DNA from 2 places in the Providencia sp. Me31A genome. Region 2 is predicted to be linked to the other one. Evidence: predicted binding sites of a transcription regulator. Region 2 holds the regulator's gene; the other holds the start of a gene.
The links. The regulator PurR, encoded in region 2, represses purine synthesis genes. The targets are predictions, from matches to a motif close to CANGCAAACGTTTGCNTG.

Region 1 (11,016 bases), on a different contig from region 2:
CGTATTGCGGGGGAAACCGCACCACTCCTATTTACTTCACTGTCTAATCAGTTCTGGAGTACAGACATGAGTGAGCCAATTGCTAACTTACCTGTGACTATCTTCAAATTTGCAATGAGTCCATTCTCTGAATGGCAAGATCTGGCGTGGGCTGGGGTGCTATTAATCACCTTGTGTGTTCTGCTCATTAATATCATTGCGCGCGTTGTGTTTGCACAGAAAAAACACTAAGCACCGGATAATTAAAGATTTATAGAGAGAAGTAACCATGATTAATGCAAACGAAATTGCAAACTGTAAAATTAAAGTTCGTGACCTCAATTTTTACTATAACAAGTTTCACGCGCTGAAAAATATCTCTTTAGACATTGAAAAAAACAAAGTGACCGCGTTTATCGGCCCGTCTGGTTGCGGTAAATCCACGCTATTGCGTACCTTTAATAAAATGTATGAACTGTACGGTGAGCAACGCGCAGAAGGCGAAATTTTATTAGATGGTCAAAATATTCTGACCGATAAACAAGATATTGCGTTGTTACGTGCCAAAGTGGGTATGGTGTTCCAAAAACCAACCCCCTTTCCGATGTCAATCTACGATAATATTGCATTCGGTGTGCGCTTATTTGAAAAGTTATCGCGTGTCGAAATGGATGAACGTGTGCAATGGGCGCTGACAAAAGCGGCATTATGGAATGAAACTAAAGATAAGTTGCATCAAAGTGGTTACAGCTTATCGGGTGGGCAGCAGCAGCGTTTATGTATTGCGCGTGGTATTGCGATTCGTCCCGAAGTTTTGTTATTGGATGAACCCTGTTCAGCGCTTGACCCAATTTCTACCGGGCGCATCGAGGAGCTGATCAGTGAATTAAAATCAGAATACACCGTGGTGATTGTTACCCACAATATGCAACAAGCAGCACGTTGTTCTGATTACACGGCATTTATGTATTTAGGCGAGTTGGTTGAATTTAATCACACCGATAAAATGTTCACCACTCCAGAAAAGAAACAAACTGAAGATTATATTACTGGCCGCTACGGTTGATATGGAGCCGACGATGGATACGCTGAATCACAACAAACATATATCGGGGCAGTTCAATGCAGAACTGGAACATATCCATACTGAATTGATGACAATGGGAGGGCTGGTGGAAGAACAGCTCACCAAAGCCATCACGGCAATGCATAATCAGGATGAAGCCCTAGCACGTGAAGTCATTGAAAATGACGATAAAGTCAACATGATGGAAGTGGCCATTGATGAGGAATGTGTGAAAATCATCGCTAAGCGCCAGCCAACAGCGAGTGATTTGCGCCTGATTATGGCTATTTCAAAAACCATTGCGGAGCTTGAAAGAATTGGTGATGTCGCAGATAAGATTTGCCAAACTGCGCTGGAGAAATTCTCCCATCAGCACCAGCCATTACTGGTTAGCCTTGAATCGTTAGGTCGCCATACCGTTCAAATGCTGCATGATGTGTTAGATGCTTTTGCGCGAATGGATCTTGAAGAAGCTATTCGCATTTATCGTGAAGATGAAAAAGTTGACCAAGAGTATGAAGGCATTGTGCGTCAATTGATGACTTACATGATGGAAGACCCTCGTACGATCCCTAGCGTGTTAACTGCACTATTCTGTGCGCGTTCAATTGAACGTATCGGTGATCGTTGCCAAAACATTTGTGAATTTATTTTCTATTATGTGAAAGGCCAAGATTTTCGTCATATTGGTGGGGATAATCTTGAGAAGATGTTAACCAAATAATACTCGTCATATTTCGTGCTGTGGCGGTTTTGGCTGTACTCGGCTACTCGCTTGCCGCCTAGCCACAACACGAACCATTTATAGCATTGGTGCATTAGATCAATATATTCAAGAGCTTTTAGGTTCTTCTATCGACTTTCTTCTTGCTCAGTAAGAGTCTATTGATGGTTTAACCATGTTCAGGGGCCTTTGTATAAAGTTTGCCCCTTTTTTATTAGATTCATTATTCCATTTAGTTATAAATATATTATTTAATATTATTTCAAGTGCTAATAAATAGTTGATAGCGTGTGATGGTCGGTTTACACAAATTTACCATCAGGGGTGTTCAATGAAAGCTCGTATTCTAACGACTGTTTTACTTACAGGTTTGGCGCTGACAGCGAATGTCGCTAGCGCAGATAAATTAGATGATATCAAACAAGCGGGTGTGATCCGTATTTCTGTTTTTGATAGTAACCCTCCATTTGGCTTCATTGACCCACAAACTAAAAAATTAGCGGGTTATGATGTCGATATCGCGCAAGAAATTGCGGATGGATTAGGCGTGAAATTGGAGCTGCGTCCTACTAACCCAGCGAATCGTATCCCTCTGTTAACATCAGGTAAAGTTGACCTGATAGGTGCTAACTTCACCATTACTGATGAGCGCGCAAAACAAGTCGATTTTTCTATCCCTGATTTTGCTACCGGGCAGAAATTTATTGCGCGTAAAGGCGTGTTAAAAACCCCAGACGATATTAAACCACTACGTATCGGTGCAGATAAAGGCACAGTACAAGAAGTGACGCTGCGTGAGCGCTTCCCTGATACGAAAGTAATTTCTTACGATGATACACCACAGGCCTTTGCAGCACTGCGTAATGGTAACGTACAAGCTATTACTCAGGATGATGCAAAATTAGTGGGCTTATTAGGTAACTTACCTGAGAAAGTTAAAGCAGACTTTGAAATTTCACCTTTTAGCTTAACTAAAGAATACCAAGCACTAGCAGCAAGCAAAGGTGAAACTCGCTTGGTTGAAAACGTCAACGAAACACTATTGAAACTGGAAAAAGACGGTAAAGCCGAGGTGATTTATAACCGTTGGTTTGGTCCTGAAACTAAAGCAGCTCAACCTCGTGGCGATTTCAAATTTGCGCCGCTGAGCGAACAACAACCACAGTCTTAATTTAGAAAGGCTAGTTTGTGTTGTTCATATTACCCCGCACTGTGCGGGGTTCTTGGTTATAAGACCAAGCCATGTGGTGTTAAAAAATAGGTAGTGGCTATGTTTGAGAAATTTTTTAGTGGTGATTTTTGGTCTGCGCATCTTTTAGCACCACAATACTTAGAATGGTTCGGTTATGGTTTTTTGATCACCGTTTGGATTTCGGTCTGCACCATTATTGCCGCCACCTTCTTAGGTTTTTTAGTTGCATCAGCAAAGGATAGTCAGATTGCACCGCTTCGTTGGGGTGTAAATATCTATATTTCTATCTTCAGAAACACACCTTTGTTGGTGCAGTTATTCTTCTGGTATTTTGCCTCGGGTGAAATTTTGCCATCATCTGTCATGGAATGGCTAAATACACCTCATGAAATTCAATTCGTTGGGGTCATTATCGGTTGGCCTTCTTTTGAATTCTTGGCAGGCTTTATTGGTTTAACGTTATACACAGTGCCATTTATTGCGGAAGAAATTCGTGCGGGGATCCGCGGGGTACGCCAAGGCCAAAAATATGCCGCTTTCGCATTGGGGCTAACCTCATGGCAGGCCATGAAATTAGTGGTATTACCGCAAGCCGTTAAAATCGCGATGCCGCCATTACTTGGCCAGTATATGAATGTCGTGAAAAACTCGTCGCTGACGATGGCGATTGGTGTCGCTGAATTGTCTTATGTATCACGCCAAGTGGATAGCCAATCCTTGCAAACCTTTACTGCATTTGGTGTGGCAACTGTTTTGTATATTGCCATTATTGCCGTCATGGAAGGGTGGGGACAATGGCGACAACAGCGTAATTTAGCTCAGGGGGTGTAACATGGATTTTTCGGTGATTGAGCAAAATTGGCAATATTTACTGTTTGGTACTTTCCCTGATGGTCCCTTAGAAGGGGCGGCTTTGACGCTGGTGATCAGCTTACTTGCAGGTGCGGCCTCTATTGTGCTTGGGACATTGGGTGGAATAGCTTTAGCGATGTTGCGAGGCTTCTGGGTTAACCTGTTTGCCGCAGTTTTAGGCTTTTTCCGTGCAATTCCGGTCATTATGTTGATTTTTTGGACTTACTTTCTGTTGCCAATTTTACTTGGTACAGAGATCCCCGGGATCGCCACTGTCGTCTGTGCGTTAGCCTTGATCACCTCGGCGTATTTAGCGCATGCGGTCAAGGCAGGTATTTTAGCGATTGGTCAGGGGCAATGGCAGGCGGGAATGTCTTTAGGTTTTAGCCGCTGGCAGGTACTGTGGAATATTGTGTTACCGCAAGCCTTGCGCATGATGGTCCCATCGTTTATTAACCAGTGGGTGGCTCTAATTAAAGATACCTCTTTGGCTTATATCGTTGGGGTGGCGGAATTATCATTCTTAGCCACACAAGTGAATAACCGCGAGATGGTCTATCCCCTAGAGGTGTTTTTATTTGTCGCGTTTATCTATTTTGTAATGTGTTTTGCGGTAGAAATTATTGCGAACGTACTGGCGAAAAAACTCGGTGCGCAACGTGAACCCAAGAAACAGGCTGCGAAATATCGTTTATTGTTTTGGCGTCGACAAAAACTGCTAGCGCTTTCCTAAATTGAAAATGGTGGTGAAATCGCCACCATTTTCTCATCCCTCTATTTTGAATTATTTTTATTATTTCATCTTGGTGTATCAGTTAGTTAGGATATTTTTGCTTTTAGAGTTTCACGCAATCGTTTTCTTTTGCGATTTTTAATTGTAGTATAGGGCGAAAAAAACTTTTTTTGGGCGCGATATTTAATGAGTAATCAATCTTCTAGCTCGGCGCAACCGCAGGGCTTGTTTCAGCGTGTTTTTAAATTACAAGAACATGGTACGACGGTACGAACAGAAGTCGTTGCAGGCTTCACGACCTTCCTGACGATGGTATATATCGTCTTTGTTAACCCACAAATTCTCTCTATTGCAGGAATGGACATTAAGGCGGTGTTTGTCACCACTTGCCTGATTGCCGCTATTGGCAGTATCTTCATGGGGTTATTGGCAAATTTACCGATCGCGGTAGCACCTGCAATGGGGCTGAATGCCTTTTTTGCTTTTGTGGTCGTCGGGGCGATGGGATATTCATGGCAAATCGCAATGGGGGCAGTCTTTTGGGGGGCAGTTGGATTATTCATTTTAACCCTATTTCGTGTTCGCTATTGGATTATTGCCAATATTCCGCTTAGCCTACGTGTTGGTATCACCAGCGGTATCGGCTTATTTATTGCCATGATGGGACTGAAAAACTCAGGCATTATCGTCGCTAACCCAGATACATTGGTTTCAATTGGCAACCTGACTCACCATAACGTTTGGTTAGGGGCGCTGGGTTTCTTTATTATCGCCATCCTTGCCGCTCGTAATATCCACGCTGCTGTGTTGGTGTCTATTGCTGTTACGACATTGATTGGTTTGGCATTGGGTGATGTGAAATTTGCGGGTGTGTTTTCAATGCCGCCAAGCATCTCTAGTGTGGTTGGCCAAGTGGATTTTAAAGGCTCTTTAGATATCGCGTTATCAGGGGTGATTTTCGCCTTTATGTTAGTTAACCTGTTTGACTCATCGGGCACTATGATTGGTGTGACCGATAAAGCAGGGATCACCAATGAGCGCGGCACTTTCCCGCGTATGAAGCAAGCTTTGTATGTGGATAGCTTAAGTTCAGTTGCAGGCTCTGCAATGGGCACTTCATCGGTGACCGCGTATATTGAAAGCTCTTCAGGGGTTTCTATTGGCGGTCGCACTGGTTTAACGGCGATTGTTGTCGGTATTTTATTCTTATTGACCATGTTTATTTCACCGCTAGCGGGTATGGTTCCGGCTTATGCGACTGCGGGCGCATTAATTTACGTGGGCGTTCTGATGACCTCAAGTTTGACTCGTGTGAAGTGGGATGATTTAACGGAGTCTGTCCCTGCATTTATTACGGCAGTGATGATGCCATTTAGTTTCTCGATTACGGAAGGTATTGCGTTGGGCTTTATTGCTTATTGTGCAATGAAAATTGGTACAGGGCGCTGGCGTGATCTGGGGCTGTGCGTGATTTTAGTCGCAGCGATGTTTTTACTGAAGATGGTTCTTGTCGACGCTTAAAATGCGCTTCATATTTTGAACTGTAGCAGTGTTAGCTACGTTTGCTAACCCTAGTCACATACTTTTGTCTGCGTCTAGGGATTAGCTTCTCTTGCCACAGCTCAAACTATTTAGAATTACTCAGTATATTTTGTATAGCGGTGCAATTTTTTAAATTCATTTAATGAGTTAGACATTTCTCTTTCTTCTATTCGAATCCCTCTACATGCAACACAAATTATTTAAGGTATAATCATTAAAGTACTGTTGCGAAGGCACAGTGAAATAAAAAATCCACTGAACTTGCAAACTAGTGCTTTCCCCCCTAATGGGAACCTGCTAGATTTCGCAGCAGAAACTGACTTTATCAAGGTATCAGACCATGAATTCACCAAAAAAACCGGCTGCTAAGCCAAAGAAAAAGTATCGTAAAACTAAAGAAGAGCTAAATGCGGAAGGACGTGAGCGTAAGCGCGAGAGAAAACATCGTGGTCATAAATCCGGTAGCCGTAACCAAGAATCCGCTTCTAATGGAGCAAAAGGTGTGCAATCTACTATTGCAGACCCACGTCTTGGTAGTAAAAAACCCATTCCATTAATTGTCGAAGATAATAAACCCGCTGCGCGTCCAGTGGTGAAAGAAAAGTCAGTTGCTAAAGAAAAACTGACGCCAGAAAAAGAGCTGGAAATGCTGGAAAGTGATGATCGCTTAGATAGCATTTTAGCGCGTCTGGAAGATGGTGAAACCATCACAGCAAAAGAACAGCAGTATGTTGATACGTGTTTAGATCGTATCGATGAACTGATGAATATTCTTGGTATTGAATATAGTGAAGAAGAAGAGGAAGAAGACGAAGAAAAACTTGATGACATTATGCGCATCTTAAAAAGTAAATAATTTCGTTTAAACGATCCCTCGTGCTCGCGGGGGATTTAGCTATTTTTCTGCTAACACACTTTTCTTTGATGTTGCATCAAGTCTCTTTTCGCTAACATATTTATAATATTATGTAAGTTGTGAAACTTTCACACTCATCAAATAACAATTAAATAAGGTGCAACCCGCTGTTATGGTTTGATCTTTGGGTCAATTGAGGAATGTTATGTCAGAGCAAAATATTGTTTGGGATCTTTCTCTCATTCAAAAATACAATTATTCAGGGCCACGTTATACCTCGTATCCCACCGCCTTGGAATTTAATCAAGATTATGATGAGAATGCGTTTGTTCAAGCAACGCAACGTTATCCCGAGCGCCCTTTATCGCTCTACGTCCATATTCCTTTTTGCCATAAGCTTTGTTACTTCTGCGGCTGCAATAAATTAGTGACTCGCCAAAAGCATAAGGCGGATGAATATCTACAAGTTATCGAAAAAGAAATTATCCAACGAGCCTCATTATTAAAAGGCCGTATCGTGACCCAAATGCATTGGGGCGGTGGGACGCCCACTTATCTTGATAAAGCCCAAATTAGCCATTTAGTTGGTTTATTGAAAAAGCATTTCCATTTTGCGGATGAGATGGAAATGTCCATCGAAATCGACCCGCGTGAGATTGAACTAAATATGATAGACCACTTGCGCCATGAAGGGTTTAACCGCTTAAGCATGGGAGTACAGGATTTTAATAAAGAAGTTCAGGTGCTGGTTAACCGTGAGCAGGACGAAGAGTTTATTTTTGCCCTGATTAAACGAGCCAAAGAAATGGGGTTTACCTCAACGAGTATTGATTTGATTTATGGTTTACCAAAACAAACTCCTGAAAGTTTTGCATTTACTCTTAAGAAAGTGGCAGAGTTATCACCAGACAGACTCAGCGTATTTAACTATGCCCACCTGCCTAATTTATTTGCGGCGCAACGTAAAATCAAAGAGGCAGATTTACCGAGTGCAGAGCAAAAATTAGATATTTTACAGGACACTATTGCCACTCTCACTGGCGATGGTTATCAGTTTATTGGTATGGATCACTTTGCGCGTCCAGAGGATGAGCTCGCCATCGCACAGCGTGAGGGGATTTTACATCGTAACTTCCAAGGGTACACCACCCAAGGTGATTGTGATTTGTTGGGGTTAGGCGTTTCTGCGATCAGTATGTTGGGGGATAACTACGCGCAAAACCAGAAAGACTTGAAAACCTATTATGCACAGGTTGAAGAGCAGGGGCATGCTCTGTGGCGTGGGTTAATGTTGACGGATGATGATTGCTTACGCCGTGATGTTATTAAAACGTTGATTTGCAATTTCCAATTGAATTTCGCGCAAATTGAAGAGCTATACCCAATAGATTTTAAATCTTACTTTAAAGAAGATTTAGAGTTATTGAAACCGATGGCTGAAGATGGGTTGGTTGAAATGAGCGAAGCGGGTATCAAAGTAACTCCACAGGGGCGTCTGCTTATTCGTAATATTTGTATGTGTTTTGATGTGTATTTGCGCAATCAGATGAGGCAGCGCCAGTTTTCCCGCGTCATCTGATGTTCGTCATATTTCGTGCTGCCACTTTGTTGTTTTCATTCAGCCATGCGGGTTACATACTTAGTGTGTGCTCCCCGTGCTGTCTTCATTTTGACGCCTAGTGGCAACGCGAACTATAAAATGTAGCATAGGCAGAAAAGCTGCGGGTACATGAGTCTAAATAGGCGCTATAAAGTTGGTTATTCAATCCCTAATTCTTTTAATTTGCGGGTTAAAGTGTTTCTCCCCCAGCCTAATAAACGGGCGGCTTCTTGCTTATGGCCATTCGTGTATCGTAATGCGCAATTGAGCATGGTTCGCTCAAGTAATGGCACTGTTTGTGAGAAAAGATCTGTTTTTCCTGCCATTAAGGCACTATCTGTCCATTTTGCTAATAATTCAAACCATTCTTCGTTGTTAACATGTTGTATTTGACTTATGTTTGGCTGAGATTTTGCCTCTGTCGTATTTTTTACAAGGTGCTCTTCCAATAAGTCGTCAGGGAGGTCTTGTGGTAAAATTTCTTGGCTAGCAGCCATGACAGTTAGCCAACGGCAAACGTTCTCTAATTGGCGCACGTTACCCGACCAGTAATAGCGTTGAAGGATTTTTTCGCTATCAGGGTGCAGTACTTTACTTTCAACACCTAACTCTTTGGCAGTATTTTGCAAAAAGTAGTGGGCGAGCCGAGGAATATCTTCAATGCGCTCACGCAATGGCGGTAGTTGTACGCGGATGACATTCAGACGGTGGAATAAGTCTTCCCGAAATAGTCCTTCTTCTACGCGTTTTTCTAAGTTTTGATGAGTTGCGGCGATAATGCGCACATCTACGTTGACAGGCGTATAACCGCCAATACGGTAGAATTGCCCTTCCGCAAGCACGCGCAATAAACGGGTTTGTACATCCAAAGGCATATCGCCAATCTCATCTAAAAATAACGAGCCATGGTTCGCTTGCTCGAATCTACCTTGGCGGACTTGCGTGGCACCCGTGAAAGCGCCTTTTTCGTGACCAAACAGCTCGGACTCTATTAAGTCTTTAGGAATAGCCGCCATATTTAAGGCAATAAAAGGCTCATTAACGCGAGGGCTGTGTTGGTGTAATGCATGGGCAACTAACTCTTTCCCCGTCCCTGATTCACCGTTGATGAGCACACTGATAGATGAGCGTGATAGGCGGCCGATGATCCGATAAACTTCTTGCATTGCAGGAGCCTCGCCAATCATGGTTGAAGAAACAACGGGGGCGGGTTGTTTAGCTTCACGGTCAGTATGGTTTTGTTCTCGGCTATGATTAAGGGCGCGTTCGACTAATGCGACAGTTTCATCAATATCGAAAGGTTTGGGGAGATAATCAAATGCCCCTGATTGATAGGCATTCACGGCAGCATCAAGGTCTGAGTGCGCTGTCATGATAATAATCGGTAAAAGGGGGTGCGATTGTTTAATGGTATTTAGCAGCTCAATACCATTTGTGCCTGGCATACGGATATCAGAGAGCAACACATCAGGGCATGAGGCTTCTAAGGCCGCGAGAACGGCATCAGCACTATCAAAGCAGGTACAGGTAAACTCTGCATTATTGAGTGCGCGCTCTAATACCCAACGAATAGAACTGTCGTCATCAACAACCCAAATTTTTCCCTGCATCATGGTTATCTCCTATTTCTTAATGGGTAGATAAATGGAAAACTCAGTGTGCCCCGGCCAACTGGTGAACTCGATTTTTCCTGCGTGTTGATCGACTAAACTGCGAGCAATTGATAGGCCAAGCCCAGTACCATCAGGTCGCCCACTGACCATGGGATAAAACAAGGTATCTTGAATTGCTAATGGAATACCCGGACCGTTATCTTCAATATCAATACGTGCTGCAAGGCGATAGCGTTCGCCTTGTAACATTACCTGAAAGGCCGTGCGCGTACGCAGCGTTATATTACCCTCTGTTCCAGCTAGTGCTTGCAGTGCATTGCGTGTCACGTTTAACAACACTTGCTCGATTTGGTCAGGGTAATACTCTAAATCAGGCAAACTCGGATCATAATCACGAGTGAGTGTTACATTATCGGGTTTTTCTAAGGATACCAAGCGGGTCACATTCTCCATTATATGGTGAATGCTTTGCTGAGTTTTTGGCCCAGGGTATTGTGGCCCAAGTAACCTATCAACGAGCACACGCAGGCGATCAGCCTGCTCAATGATAACTTGTGTATATTCATTAAGTTGTGGGTCTGGCAGTGCCTTCGACAATAATTGTGCCGCCCCTCGTAAGCCGCCGAGAGGGTTTTTAATTTCATGGGCGAGCCCACGAATTAATTCACGCGCCGCCAGTTGTTGGGCATTTTGCGCCAATTCTTGGCTAAGGCGCCGTTGGCTGTCTAATTGGGAAAGCTCAACCAAAATAAATTGCTCAGAAAATGGCTGTGCACTAAATGACATCACATGGGAATGGTTATTAAAGACGAGTGTGACTTCGTTTTCTGTAAAGCTGTGGCCTTCTTTTAAGCTACTT
Region 2 (11,016 bases):
AGTTTATTGATGCGTGATTTCTTTATGTTTCAGATGTTATGTTACAGAGTGTTTAAATGAAGGGGAGCCATGTCGCAGAGGAACGACATGGCTTAAAGTGAACTAGGTTATGATTAATTAGCTTGGCAGTCTGCGTGTTTTAAGGTTTCTTCATTATTATTACGTGTACAACGTTGCATGAAATAACCAATTGCCATTGGAATGATTGTCACAGCCATAACTCCTGTTGTCGCTAGTAGGGGATCAATGGTGAGCGCTGAGACAAGTAAGCTAGCTAAGAAGCATAACCCTAACTGCAATGCATTTTGTAGTGCGGCTGCTTTACCACTCGCACTTGGGAAGGTATTTAAGGCCTTAGAAACTGCGATAGGATAAGAAGCCCCGTTCATCGCTGCCATAAAACAAAATGGGATCAAAATCATGGTTAATGATGGGGTCGTATAAATAGCCATGATGAATAGGATGGCCATACTCACTGCATAGCCAATGAGTAACAACGGGAACAACGTATTTGCGCGTACTTTAGCTAATACAATGCGGCAACCATAGCCACCAATAATAAAGGCTAAAGTTTGTGGGATATAGCTTAGGCCAATATCTGCTGGGTTAAAGCCCATATTACGTAAAATAAACGGTGAGCCTGTAAGCCAAGCAAAAAAACCAGCACTGCAAGAGGCATAAACAAGCACATTACCACTAAATACTGGCGAGCTGAGCAATTTAACGAATGAAACTTTAGCTTTAGGTTGGTTATCGTCAGTGAGTGTTTTAACTGAAACGTTTTTCAAGAAAAGTGTAGGTAATAAAAGCAAAACCCCCACAGCCATTAAAATCAGGAAAATCGCTTCCCAAGTTTGGTGTTCCAGCACCCAAGCACCTAACAGGGGTGCTAAAGCAGGAGATAACGCAACCAATGGCATTATAGAGGCAAAAACTTTCTGTGTACTCGCTTCGTCGTAACGGTCGATAACAAGGGCTTGCCATAATACGGCCGCGGAGCAAACACCGACGGCTTGTAAAAAGCGTAAGGTTAATAGTTGTGTTGCAGTTTCAACCCAATAAATAGCCAAGCTACTTAAAATAAAAATAGTCAGTCCAACAATCAGAACGGGTTTGCGACCAAGTTTATCTGATAAAGGTCCCCATAAGAGCTGAGCAAATGCAAAACCAGCTAAAAAGATACTGAGAGAAGCACTGATAGCACCTTCTGATGTATGCAATGAGTTTTGCATTGCACCGAAAGCGGGCAGGTACATGTCAATGGCTAAAAACCCCAGCATGCTTAAACCTGCAAGGTAAACCATAAATCCAGGGGAATTTTTTTTCACAGTATTCGACATAATAATTACTTATCTGATATTTAAATAAATGTTAACGGTAGCCCCATTGTATAGGCTATTTTTTTGTGTTGTGAAACGGTAATATTTGGATCTTGCTATCAAAATATTTGAAAGGAGATGTTATGTGGTCTGCGCATGCACTCGAAGTGATTGATGCAGTTGCTCGAACGGGAAGCTTTAGTGGTGCTGCAAATGAGTTGCACCGTGTACCCTCTGCGATTAGTTATACAGTAAAACAAGTTGAGGAATGGCTTGCTGTTCCTTTATTCGAACGTCGCCACCGTGATGTTGCCTTGACGGAAGCGGGCGCTATCTTTATTAAGGAAGGTCGTTCTGTTATCAAAAAAATGACAGAGACAAGGCATCAATGCCAGCAAGTCGCGAACGGTTGGCGTGGGCAATTCAGTATCGCAGTTGACTGCATTGTAAAACCCCAGAGAACTGAACAATTAATTCTTGATTTTTATCGGCATTTTCCTGATATCGAGTTATATATCCATCCAGAGGTATTTAACGGTGTTTGGGATGCATTGGCAGATGGGCGTGCGGATGTTGCAATTGGTGCAACACGTGCATCACCCATTGGTGAGCGTTATAGTTTTCGAGACATGGGGTTTATGTCTTGGATGTGTGTGGCGAGCCCTGAACATCCATTAGCAAAAATCGACTGCAAACTGGCGGATGACCAAATGCGTGAGTTTCCTAGCTTATGCCTAGAGGATACTTCTCGTAATTTACCGAAACGTGATACATGGGCTCTGGATAATCAACGTCGACTTGTTGTGCCTTATTGGGAAAATGGTTTGGCGTGTTTAGTCAACGGGTTATGTGTAGGGATGGTACCAACACACCGTGCTGCACCATTATGTGAAGAAGGTAAACTTGTTGAGTTAGAGTTAGCCCAACCTTTTCCACCAAGCCCATGTTGTTTGACTTGGGTTGAAAAAAACACCTCACCTGCGTTGAGCTGGTTGTTAGACTACCTTGGGGATAGTGAAACACTCAACGCAGAGTGGCTTTCGACTTAAATCATGTGGTTAGCGACGATAATCTATAAACGGGCCATCAGCTACGGAACGGCGCTCAACAAGGCGGGGGTGAATTTCAATTGTTTGAGCGTCTTCGCGCTTGTTCACTATGCGATCGAGCAACATGGTAAATGCCATTTGGCCTAAACGTTCTTTTGGTTGGTGAATGGTTGTTAGCGCAGGGGTAAAATAGCGAGCGTTGCGCACATTATCATAGCCAATAATTGAAATGTCCTGTGGGACGCGCAACCCCATTTCATCAGCGGCGCAAATTGCTCCCATAGCCATAATATCACCGCCGCAAAATACCGCAGTAGGGCGTTGTTTATGGCTTAAAATCTGCATCATGGCCTTATAGCCTGATTCAGGCTCAAAATCTCCTTGGACAATCCATTCATCTTTCAAGGTTATTTTTGCTTCTTCCATCGCTTTTTGGAAACCTGTTAAGCGGCCAATCCCCGTATTTCTCTCTAGTGAACCGGGGATGACACCAATATCTCGGTGCCCACGATCAACCAAGTAACGTCCAGCAAGATACCCACCATGAAAGGAATTATCGATAATGCTATCAGTAAAGTCACCTTGAGATGTCCCCCAATCCATAACAACCATAGGGATATTACGGTAGTCTTCTAACATGCTAATCAAGGTATCAGGGTATTCAGAGCACATAACAAGTAAGCCATCGACTCGTTTTTGCGCAAGCATTTGCAAGTAGGCTTTCTGTTTGCCCAAATTATTATGTGAATTGCACAGGATCAGCGTATAGCCTTTTTCATAACAGCTATTCTCGACAGACTCTATTACTTCAGCGAAATAAGGCGCTTCACTGGAAGTTGCCAACAAACCAATTGATTTTGTGTGATTAACTTTTAGACTACGGGCAACTGCACTTGGTGAATAATTGAGCTCTTTAATCGCAGCCCAAACAGCAGCCTTAGTATCATCAGCCACGAAGCGCGTTTTATTAATAACATGGGATACGGTTGTGGTGGAAACGCCAGCGCGTTTCGCCACATCTTTAATCGTTGCCATGGGGAAAAAAAACTCCTGACCAATAATCGGTCTCTATAAAAATTCTTGTGAAAAATTACCTGCATATTGAGGCATTGAGCCTTTGCTGGCAATAATTTAGCGATTTGTTGTCGATTTTGTCTGATCTAGCGCAAAAACGAAAGAAATAATTGATGTTATAACATGTGATATAGGCACTAGTTTTACTTTTTTGGATATGTATACTCAATAGCCCTAGTTATTGTGCGGTTATTTGTTAGTTCAATTATATTGGATGAGAGGAACTCATGGATACAGATGTTAAATACGGATTACTTGCTGCGCTGGGCTCATTAGCAATGATTATCTTTATTGGTTCACATATTTTCTAATTTTATTTCAACCTCAAGTAGAGCGAATTAAAAAGGGCGAGTAAATCTCGCCCTGAGGTTGTTGACAAAGCGGGATAAAAGCGTGGTTTTTCCCGCTTTGTGTTATCAGCCGAAAATCAATGAATTGATTTTCCTAGTTGATTTTCAAAACCTATATGACTTGCTGCCAAACATAATATGTTTGTCAGCAGTCTGAGGGCGAGTAAATCTCGCCCTGATGTTTAGAATTTAGCTTTTATTACTATGCTAAATTTTCTTCCACAAATTTCCAGTTAACCAGTGCCCAGAAGTTTTCTAAGTATTTAGGGCGAGCGTTACGATAGTCGATATAGTAAGCATGTTCCCAAATATCAACAGTTAACACAGGCTTGTCATCACCAGAAATTGGTGTTGCAGCATTAGAAGTATTAACGATAGCTAAACTGCCATCTACTTTTTTTACCAGCCAAGTCCAGCCAGCACCAAAGTTCTTGGTTGCAGCATCAGTAAATTGCGCTTTAAACTCTGCGAAAGAACCGAATGCCTTGTTAATGGCGTCAGCCACTTTACCAGTAGGCTCGCCACCTGCATTCGGCGCTAAGCAGTTCCAATAAAATGTGTGATTCCAGACTTGTGCAGCATTGTTGAAAACACCAGCTTCGGAATTTTTGATGATTTCTTCTAAGGATTTACCTTCAAAGTTAGTACCTTTGATTAGGTTGTTTAAGTTAACAACATAGGTATTGTGGTGCTTACCATAGTGGTATTCTAAGGTTTCAGCAGAGATATAAGGTTCTAAAGCATCTTTAGCATACGGTAAAGCAGGTAGTTCAAATGACATTGCGTACTCCTTGATTGCTTTTATATCAATATATTTAGGGTGTTTGCTCTTAAAATGAGCGAAAAATTAATTGTCAATTTATCATGACGATTTCGCCTTTTAGGCGATACGTTATTTAATATATTAATGATAACACGATAAACCCTATAAAGGGTAAAGGTAATATAACGTTACTAGTATGTTAACAGAAAAATAAAGTAATTACAGTTTAAAAATCATAGAGATATATAATGTTAGAAATTAGCTGGACAATATGTAGCAAAAAAATAGCAGAAAACTTATTTTTTAACTTAAGTAAACAGAAGATAGAAAAGATGCCTTTTTAAATCTTTGAGTGCTATAGTAATGCCCCTATAAAACTGGCATATTGTATGAAACAATTAGGTTTCACATTATATTGGTCAAAAATATTCTGTTAAGTTGCAGTAACTCGTATTATTTACGGGCTAACTGCAAAATCAGCACTTTTGTTCTAAGGAAGTAAAAATGACGACAATTGAAAGAATCGAGCGCCAAATCAAAGAAAATCCAATTCTATTATACATGAAAGGCTCTCCAAAACTTCCGAGCTGTGGTTTTTCTGCCCAAGCAGTACAAGCTCTGTCTTCTTGTGGTGAACGTTTTGCTTACGTTGATATCTTGCAAAACCCAGATATCCGAGCAGAATTGCCAAAATATGCAAATTGGCCAACATTCCCTCAGTTATGGGTTGATGGCGAGTTGGTTGGTGGCTGTGATATCATCATGGAAATGTTCCAGCGTGGTGAATTACAATCGCTGATTAAAGAAACCGCTGATAAATATCGCTCAGCAGACGAAACGAGTGCTGAATAATTTAGCAGTAGGCTGAATAAAATAAAAAACCGTGTTTGATGGGAAGTCATTTATACTGTCATCAAAAACGGTTTTTTTATCATTTCAATTTACTCAGTATCTTCAGCAACTGGCCAACCACCAAGTTTTTTCCACTTATTGACAATCTCACAAAATAACAATGCAGTGCGGTTGGTGTCATACAGTGCACTGTGGGCTTGTTTGCCATCAAATGGAATTCCAGCGGAAACACAAGCTTTAGCTAAAATAGTTTGACCAAAAACTAAGCCACTTAGTGCCGCTGTATCGAAAGTTGCAAAGGGATGGAATGGATTGCGTTTTAAACCAGCGCGTTCCGCTGCATTCATTACAAAGCTATGATCAAAGTTAGCATTATGAGCGACAATAATAGCGCGGTTGCAATCTGTATTTTTCATTCCCTTGCGGATAACTTTAAATATTGCGTGTAACGCCTCGTATTCGCTTACAGCACCGCGCAGTGGGTTAGTAGGGTCTATCCCAGTAAAGGCTAACGCGGATGGTTCAAGGTTCGCACCTTCAAAGGGTTCAACGTGAAAATGTAACGTTTCATCCATAGATAGCCAGCCGTCTTTATCCATTTTTAACGTGATAGCGGCAATTTCTAATAGCCCGTCAGTTTTGGCATTAAATCCGCCAGTTTCAACATCAATAACGACAGGGTAATATCCCCTGAAACGACTAACCAGGGCATTAGGATTGTTTTTTTCAGACATTAGGACTTTCGATTATAGGTTTCTGATTGATTTATATTATGCCAAAATCAGGAAAAGTTTGCAGACAAACATAGAATGAAATTTAGGCAGGAGAATAATGCGCTGCCTAAATTTTACATTTAATTAGTGACCTAAACCTTTACTTGCACTTTTATTTTCAATTAATTCAATTTTGTAGCCATCTGGGTCTTCTACAAAAGCGATGACGGTTGTGCCGCCTTTTACAGGACCTGCTTCACGGGTTACATTTCCACCAGCATGGCGAATATCGTCACATGTTTTTGCAACATCATCGACACCTAAAGCAATGTGACCGTATGCGTTTCCCATATCATAATGGTCAACTCCCCAGTTATAGGTTAGCTCAATGACAGCACCTTCACTTTCATCGCTATAGCCAACGAATGCTAGAGAGTATTTATACTCTGTGTTTTCACTAGTTCTTAGTAGGCGCATGCCTAATACGTTGGTATAAAAATCAATGGAGCGCTGCATGTCTGTCACACGCAACATAGTATGAAGTAAGCGCATATAAAACCTCTTAACATTCTGATAAATAATAAGCCTGAATCGATTTATCTATTAATATAACGTGTATATATTGGAAAATACAATGATTACAGTTTATTTTTCAAACAAACAGTGGTAATACTCATTTTTAAGAGTATACCATACATTTATGATGTTTTTTGTTTGAGGGGGATAGTGATGATTGAGCAACTTGAGTTCTTTGATATTCCTAGCCCTTGTCGTGGAATTTGCCAAACTAATGAGCAAGGTTATTGTCGCGGTTGTTATCGTACTCGTGATGAGCGCTTCAATTGGCTCAAGTTTTCTAATGGAGAAAAGCGAAACATTATTCGTTTATGTCGCCAACGTTATTTAAGAGCAATAAGTAAAAAAGTAACGCAAGAAAATATTATTGATCCTCAACAACAACTTTTTTAACGCACGCGGAGGAAAGATAAACTTTAAAATTAAACAATCATTTTGTTGATATGCATAATTAATACATTCCAAATTATTCAAATTAAATTAATTTTCGGCTTTATCTTTCAATAATTTTTTATTTATTCAAAATATCTATAGTTTAATTTAAAGTAACTGTAAATGACATATTTTTAAGAGAAACTATATTCTTTTGTTTTTAAAGGAATTATTTGATATTGTTTTTTTTATTGTTGGTTGTAATTACTATAAGCAGCAAAATAGATAGATCAGAAAGGAGAGTCCGGCTATTCTTATTAATAAGGTAATTGATAGATTGTCTTATTCGTTTAGTTAAGCGAAAATAAACTAAAACATCATGACAGTAGTTAGAGGTATATCACTTAATAAAGTGAGTTTTGTCACTACAAATAGGTATTTGTTAGGTTGTATATCAATAAAAAGTTGTAAATATAAAAGGAAATTAATATATAATTTAAAAAATAATATGAGTCTGGTATATTTTTTAAACATTATAATTATATAAAGGAGGGTAGATTGGAATCGCAAATAGGAACAGAATTATCACGTGTTGTTCGGATGTGGAGGGCATTAATCGATCATCGCTTGAAGCCTCTCAAACTAACACAAACCCATTGGGTTACCTTACATAACATTAGCCAGTTACCACCTGAACAGTCGCAAATACAGTTGGCAAAGGCAATTGGTATAGAGCAACCTTCATTAGTAAGAACCCTTGATCAACTTGAAGAAAAAAAACTTATTTCTAGGCATACCTGTGCAAATGATAGGAGAGCAAAACGAATCAAATTAACTGAAGAATCTGAACCATTTATAAAAACTGTTGATCAAGTGATTAATAATACTCGAATTGAAATATTGAGTAACATTAGTCAAGAGGAGCTTAATCAATTATCGCAGATGCTTTTAAAACTTGAGAGAAATATTTTACGACTGCAAAATGAATCTTGATATTAAAATAATTCATCCGGTAGATAAATGTAGTTCTAATTATTACGATGTTAATCAAATGAATTATTTTTATGGAGATTAGTCAAATGTCATTAAATTTAATCATTGTGGAAAACTAATTAGTTATATAAATAATAAATGCGCGGTAATTATTTTGGTTATGTATGAATTAAATACCAAAGCTTAATTGGTTTTTTTAGTGTTATTTAGTGAGCGGTAGATAGTCATTTAGCTCATAATAGGTATAAAGATTAACTGAAAACCAAGCACTAAGAGGGATAATCTAAACAGTAGTTCTGTTTGAAAAATGATATTAATAGACGTAAGTTGACAGATGGTCGTAGTAGATTTAAATGTCCTTATAGGAAAAATAAAAATATGATGTGAAATCATTAGTGAATTTATAGAAATTAATTATTTAGTATCGTGATATATGGAGAGGCTAAGTATTAACTAATTAATTTAGGTAATAAGTAATGTTCACCGAACATAATGTCGGTGAACATGCTTTAAGTTTGGAGTGATAGCGTTAACGTGGGGATACAGTCACTGAATTACCACTGTTTGCAATCATAACCCGCTGACCATTGCGGAAAGTATTTGGGTCCTGTTTTTGGACAACAACAATATTTTTGCCGCTATCAAGACGGATTTCCAATTGAACACCTTGGCTCTTATTAAGTGCGCCTTGTGCTTGCTGCCCTGCGAGACCACCTGCAATAGCACCTGCTGCAGTTGCCAATGTGTTACCAGTACCACCACCTATAGTGTTACCTAATAAGCCACCAAGCACAGCACCGCCAATTGCACCAATGACGTTACCATCTTCACCTGCTTGAATAGTAACAGGGCGAGCATTCAGAACTGTACCATAAGTTACAGTCTGTACCTGTTTCGCGTCCTGGGCCGAAATAGTATCACCAGAAAGCGTACTGGTATTGACACAGCCAGATAAAGCTGCAACTGCTACAACACCTACAAAAACTTTCTTAAGCATAATAACTCCTATGAGATTTGCTGTCTGTGGCACTAACATAGCATCGTATATTTGTTTTCACCATAAACACAACAAGTATCAAAATAATGGTATTAAAAAGCGATGATTAGATTACCGATTTTGATTTAAATAGAGTGTAAACACTAGGTAAAATATCTCAAATTCGGGATGATTTCATTGTTTAAGGCACTCTTTGTTAAATATTTAAACAAGGTAGTCAACTTCTGAGCATCATTTCGCACTGATAGCTAAGTAATGTTAAGTTTAAAATTTAGTTAAAACTCTATGCATTAATGCTTAGCTGATAGTTTGATTATGAACCATTATATTTAAAATGAAAATTGAGATATTAGAAAAGTCATATTTATTTAGTTTGTCTAGTAGTTTTTAATTTTAATGTAATTATTTATTATTCCTGCGAAGCTGCCCGAGAAACCACATCGAATTGTTGACAAAATTCCTTATCAAAGCACAATCTTTTGTAGCTGATATTTGCAAAATCAATGTGCACTCTGAAGGAACATGAACAATGATTAAGTCAGGTCGTTACATAGGGGTTATGTCAGGCACCAGTCTCGATGGTGTTGATGTTGTACTTGCCGCAATTAGCGATAAATTCGTTGCTGAGCAATCTAGTTTGAGTGCCACATTTCCAATTGAACTGAAAAAAAGAATTTTAGATATCTGCCAAGGGCAGTCTACGACCCTCTCAGAAATTGGAAAAATAGACCGAGAATTGGGGTCACTATATGCGGATGCTATTAATCAATTATTAAAGCAAGTAGGTTTAACAGCAGAGGACATTATTGCGATTGGCTGTCATGGTCAAACGGTTTGGCATGAGCCAGATAGCGAACAGCCATTTACTATGCAACTGGGTGATAACAATCGGATAGCTGCGCTTACTGGAATTACAACCGTAGGGGATTTTCGTCGTAGGGATATGGCGTATGGAGGGCAGGGAGCACCTCTAGTTCCTGCATTTCATTTGGCTGTTTTGGGGCACCCTACAGAAAAACGTATTGTATTGAATATTGGTGGAATTGCTAATATAACGGCCTTGTTACCTGGTGCTTATGTGAAAGGTTATGATACGGGACCAGGTAATATGTTGATGGACACATGGACATGGCGTAATAAGCAAAAAGCCTTTGATGAAAATGGTGAGTGGGCAAGTTGTGGTCAAGTGGATAACGGCTTACTCAACGCTATGTTAGCGGACCCTTACTTTAGGCGTTCATCACCTAAAAGTACGGGGCGTGAATATTTTAATATGCAATGGTTAGAGCAACATTTAACTCATTTTCCAGCTGTTTCTGCAAGGGATGTGCAAGCGACGCTATGCGAGCTAACAGCCGCTTCTATTGCAGAACAAGTTATGCTCTGTGGTGGCTGTGAACGCTTAATAGTTTGTGGCGGCGGAGCTAAAAATCATTTCTTAATGCAGCGATTAGCGGCGTTATTACCTGGTATAGAGGTGGCTGCGAGTGATAAATATGGGCTTAGTGGTGATGATATGGAGGCGCTCGCATTCGCATGGTTAGCCGCTAGAAGTGTTGCTGGTTTATCTGGGAACTTAGCTTCTGTCACCGGAGCGACTCAAGAAACTGTTCTTGGTGCAATATACCCTAAAAATATAGATAAAAAATGACTGCTTTAAAGGATATATAATGAACGAGGTAAATGAAATAGATCTCGCATCAGTACGTCGTGAATATACAAAAGGTGGATTAAGACGTAATGATTTGACACCAAACCCGTTAACGTTATTTGAATTGTGGATGAAACAAGCTTGTGACGCAGGTTTAACTGATCCAACTGCAATGTGTGTTGCAACGGTAGATGAAACAGGGCAACCATACCAACGTATCGTCTTATTAAAACATTTCGATGATAATGGCTTGGTATTTTATACCAATTTAGGTAGTCGAAAAGCGCAGCATCTTGAGAAAAATAAT

Region 1: ACLPIE_RS16245 (NCS2 family permease) is a predicted target of PurR. The motif match lies at 4,659-4,676, and genes of this name have one in related genera.

The regions. Positions count from the first base shown of each region.
Region 1 is NZ_JBKQGZ010000019.1:96,534-107,549, forward strand. It holds gene pstA (phosphate ABC transporter permease PstA) at 1-231, shown strand, start outside; gene pstB (phosphate ABC transporter ATP-binding protein PstB) at 269-1,045, shown strand; gene phoU (phosphate signaling complex protein PhoU) at 1,059-1,769, shown strand; gene ACLPIE_RS16230 (ABC transporter substrate-binding protein) at 2,101-2,940, shown strand; gene ACLPIE_RS16235 (amino acid ABC transporter permease) at 3,040-3,792, shown strand; gene ACLPIE_RS16240 (amino acid ABC transporter permease) at 3,794-4,546, shown strand; gene ACLPIE_RS16245 (NCS2 family permease) at 4,733-6,067, shown strand; gene yihI (Der GTPase-activating protein YihI) at 6,429-6,944, shown strand; gene hemN (oxygen-independent coproporphyrinogen III oxidase) at 7,150-8,523, shown strand; gene glnG (nitrogen regulation protein NR(I)) at 8,703-10,157, opposite strand; gene glnL (nitrogen regulation protein NR(II)) at 10,167-11,016, opposite strand, start outside.
Region 2 is NZ_JBKQGZ010000005.1:143,232-154,247, reverse strand. It holds gene punC (purine nucleoside transporter PunC) at 114-1,340, opposite strand; gene punR (DNA-binding transcriptional activator PunR) at 1,463-2,368, shown strand; gene purR (HTH-type transcriptional repressor PurR) at 2,378-3,403, opposite strand; gene sodB (superoxide dismutase [Fe]) at 3,995-4,573, opposite strand; gene ACLPIE_RS05810 (Grx4 family monothiol glutaredoxin) at 5,060-5,407, shown strand; gene rnt (ribonuclease T) at 5,497-6,141, opposite strand; gene gloA (lactoylglutathione lyase) at 6,265-6,672, opposite strand; gene ACLPIE_RS05795 (DUF1289 domain-containing protein) at 6,850-7,089, shown strand; gene slyA (transcriptional regulator SlyA) at 7,627-8,061, shown strand; gene ACLPIE_RS05785 (outer membrane lipoprotein) at 8,591-9,058, opposite strand; gene anmK (anhydro-N-acetylmuramic acid kinase) at 9,588-10,709, shown strand; gene pdxH (pyridoxamine 5'-phosphate oxidase) at 10,729-11,016, shown strand, end outside.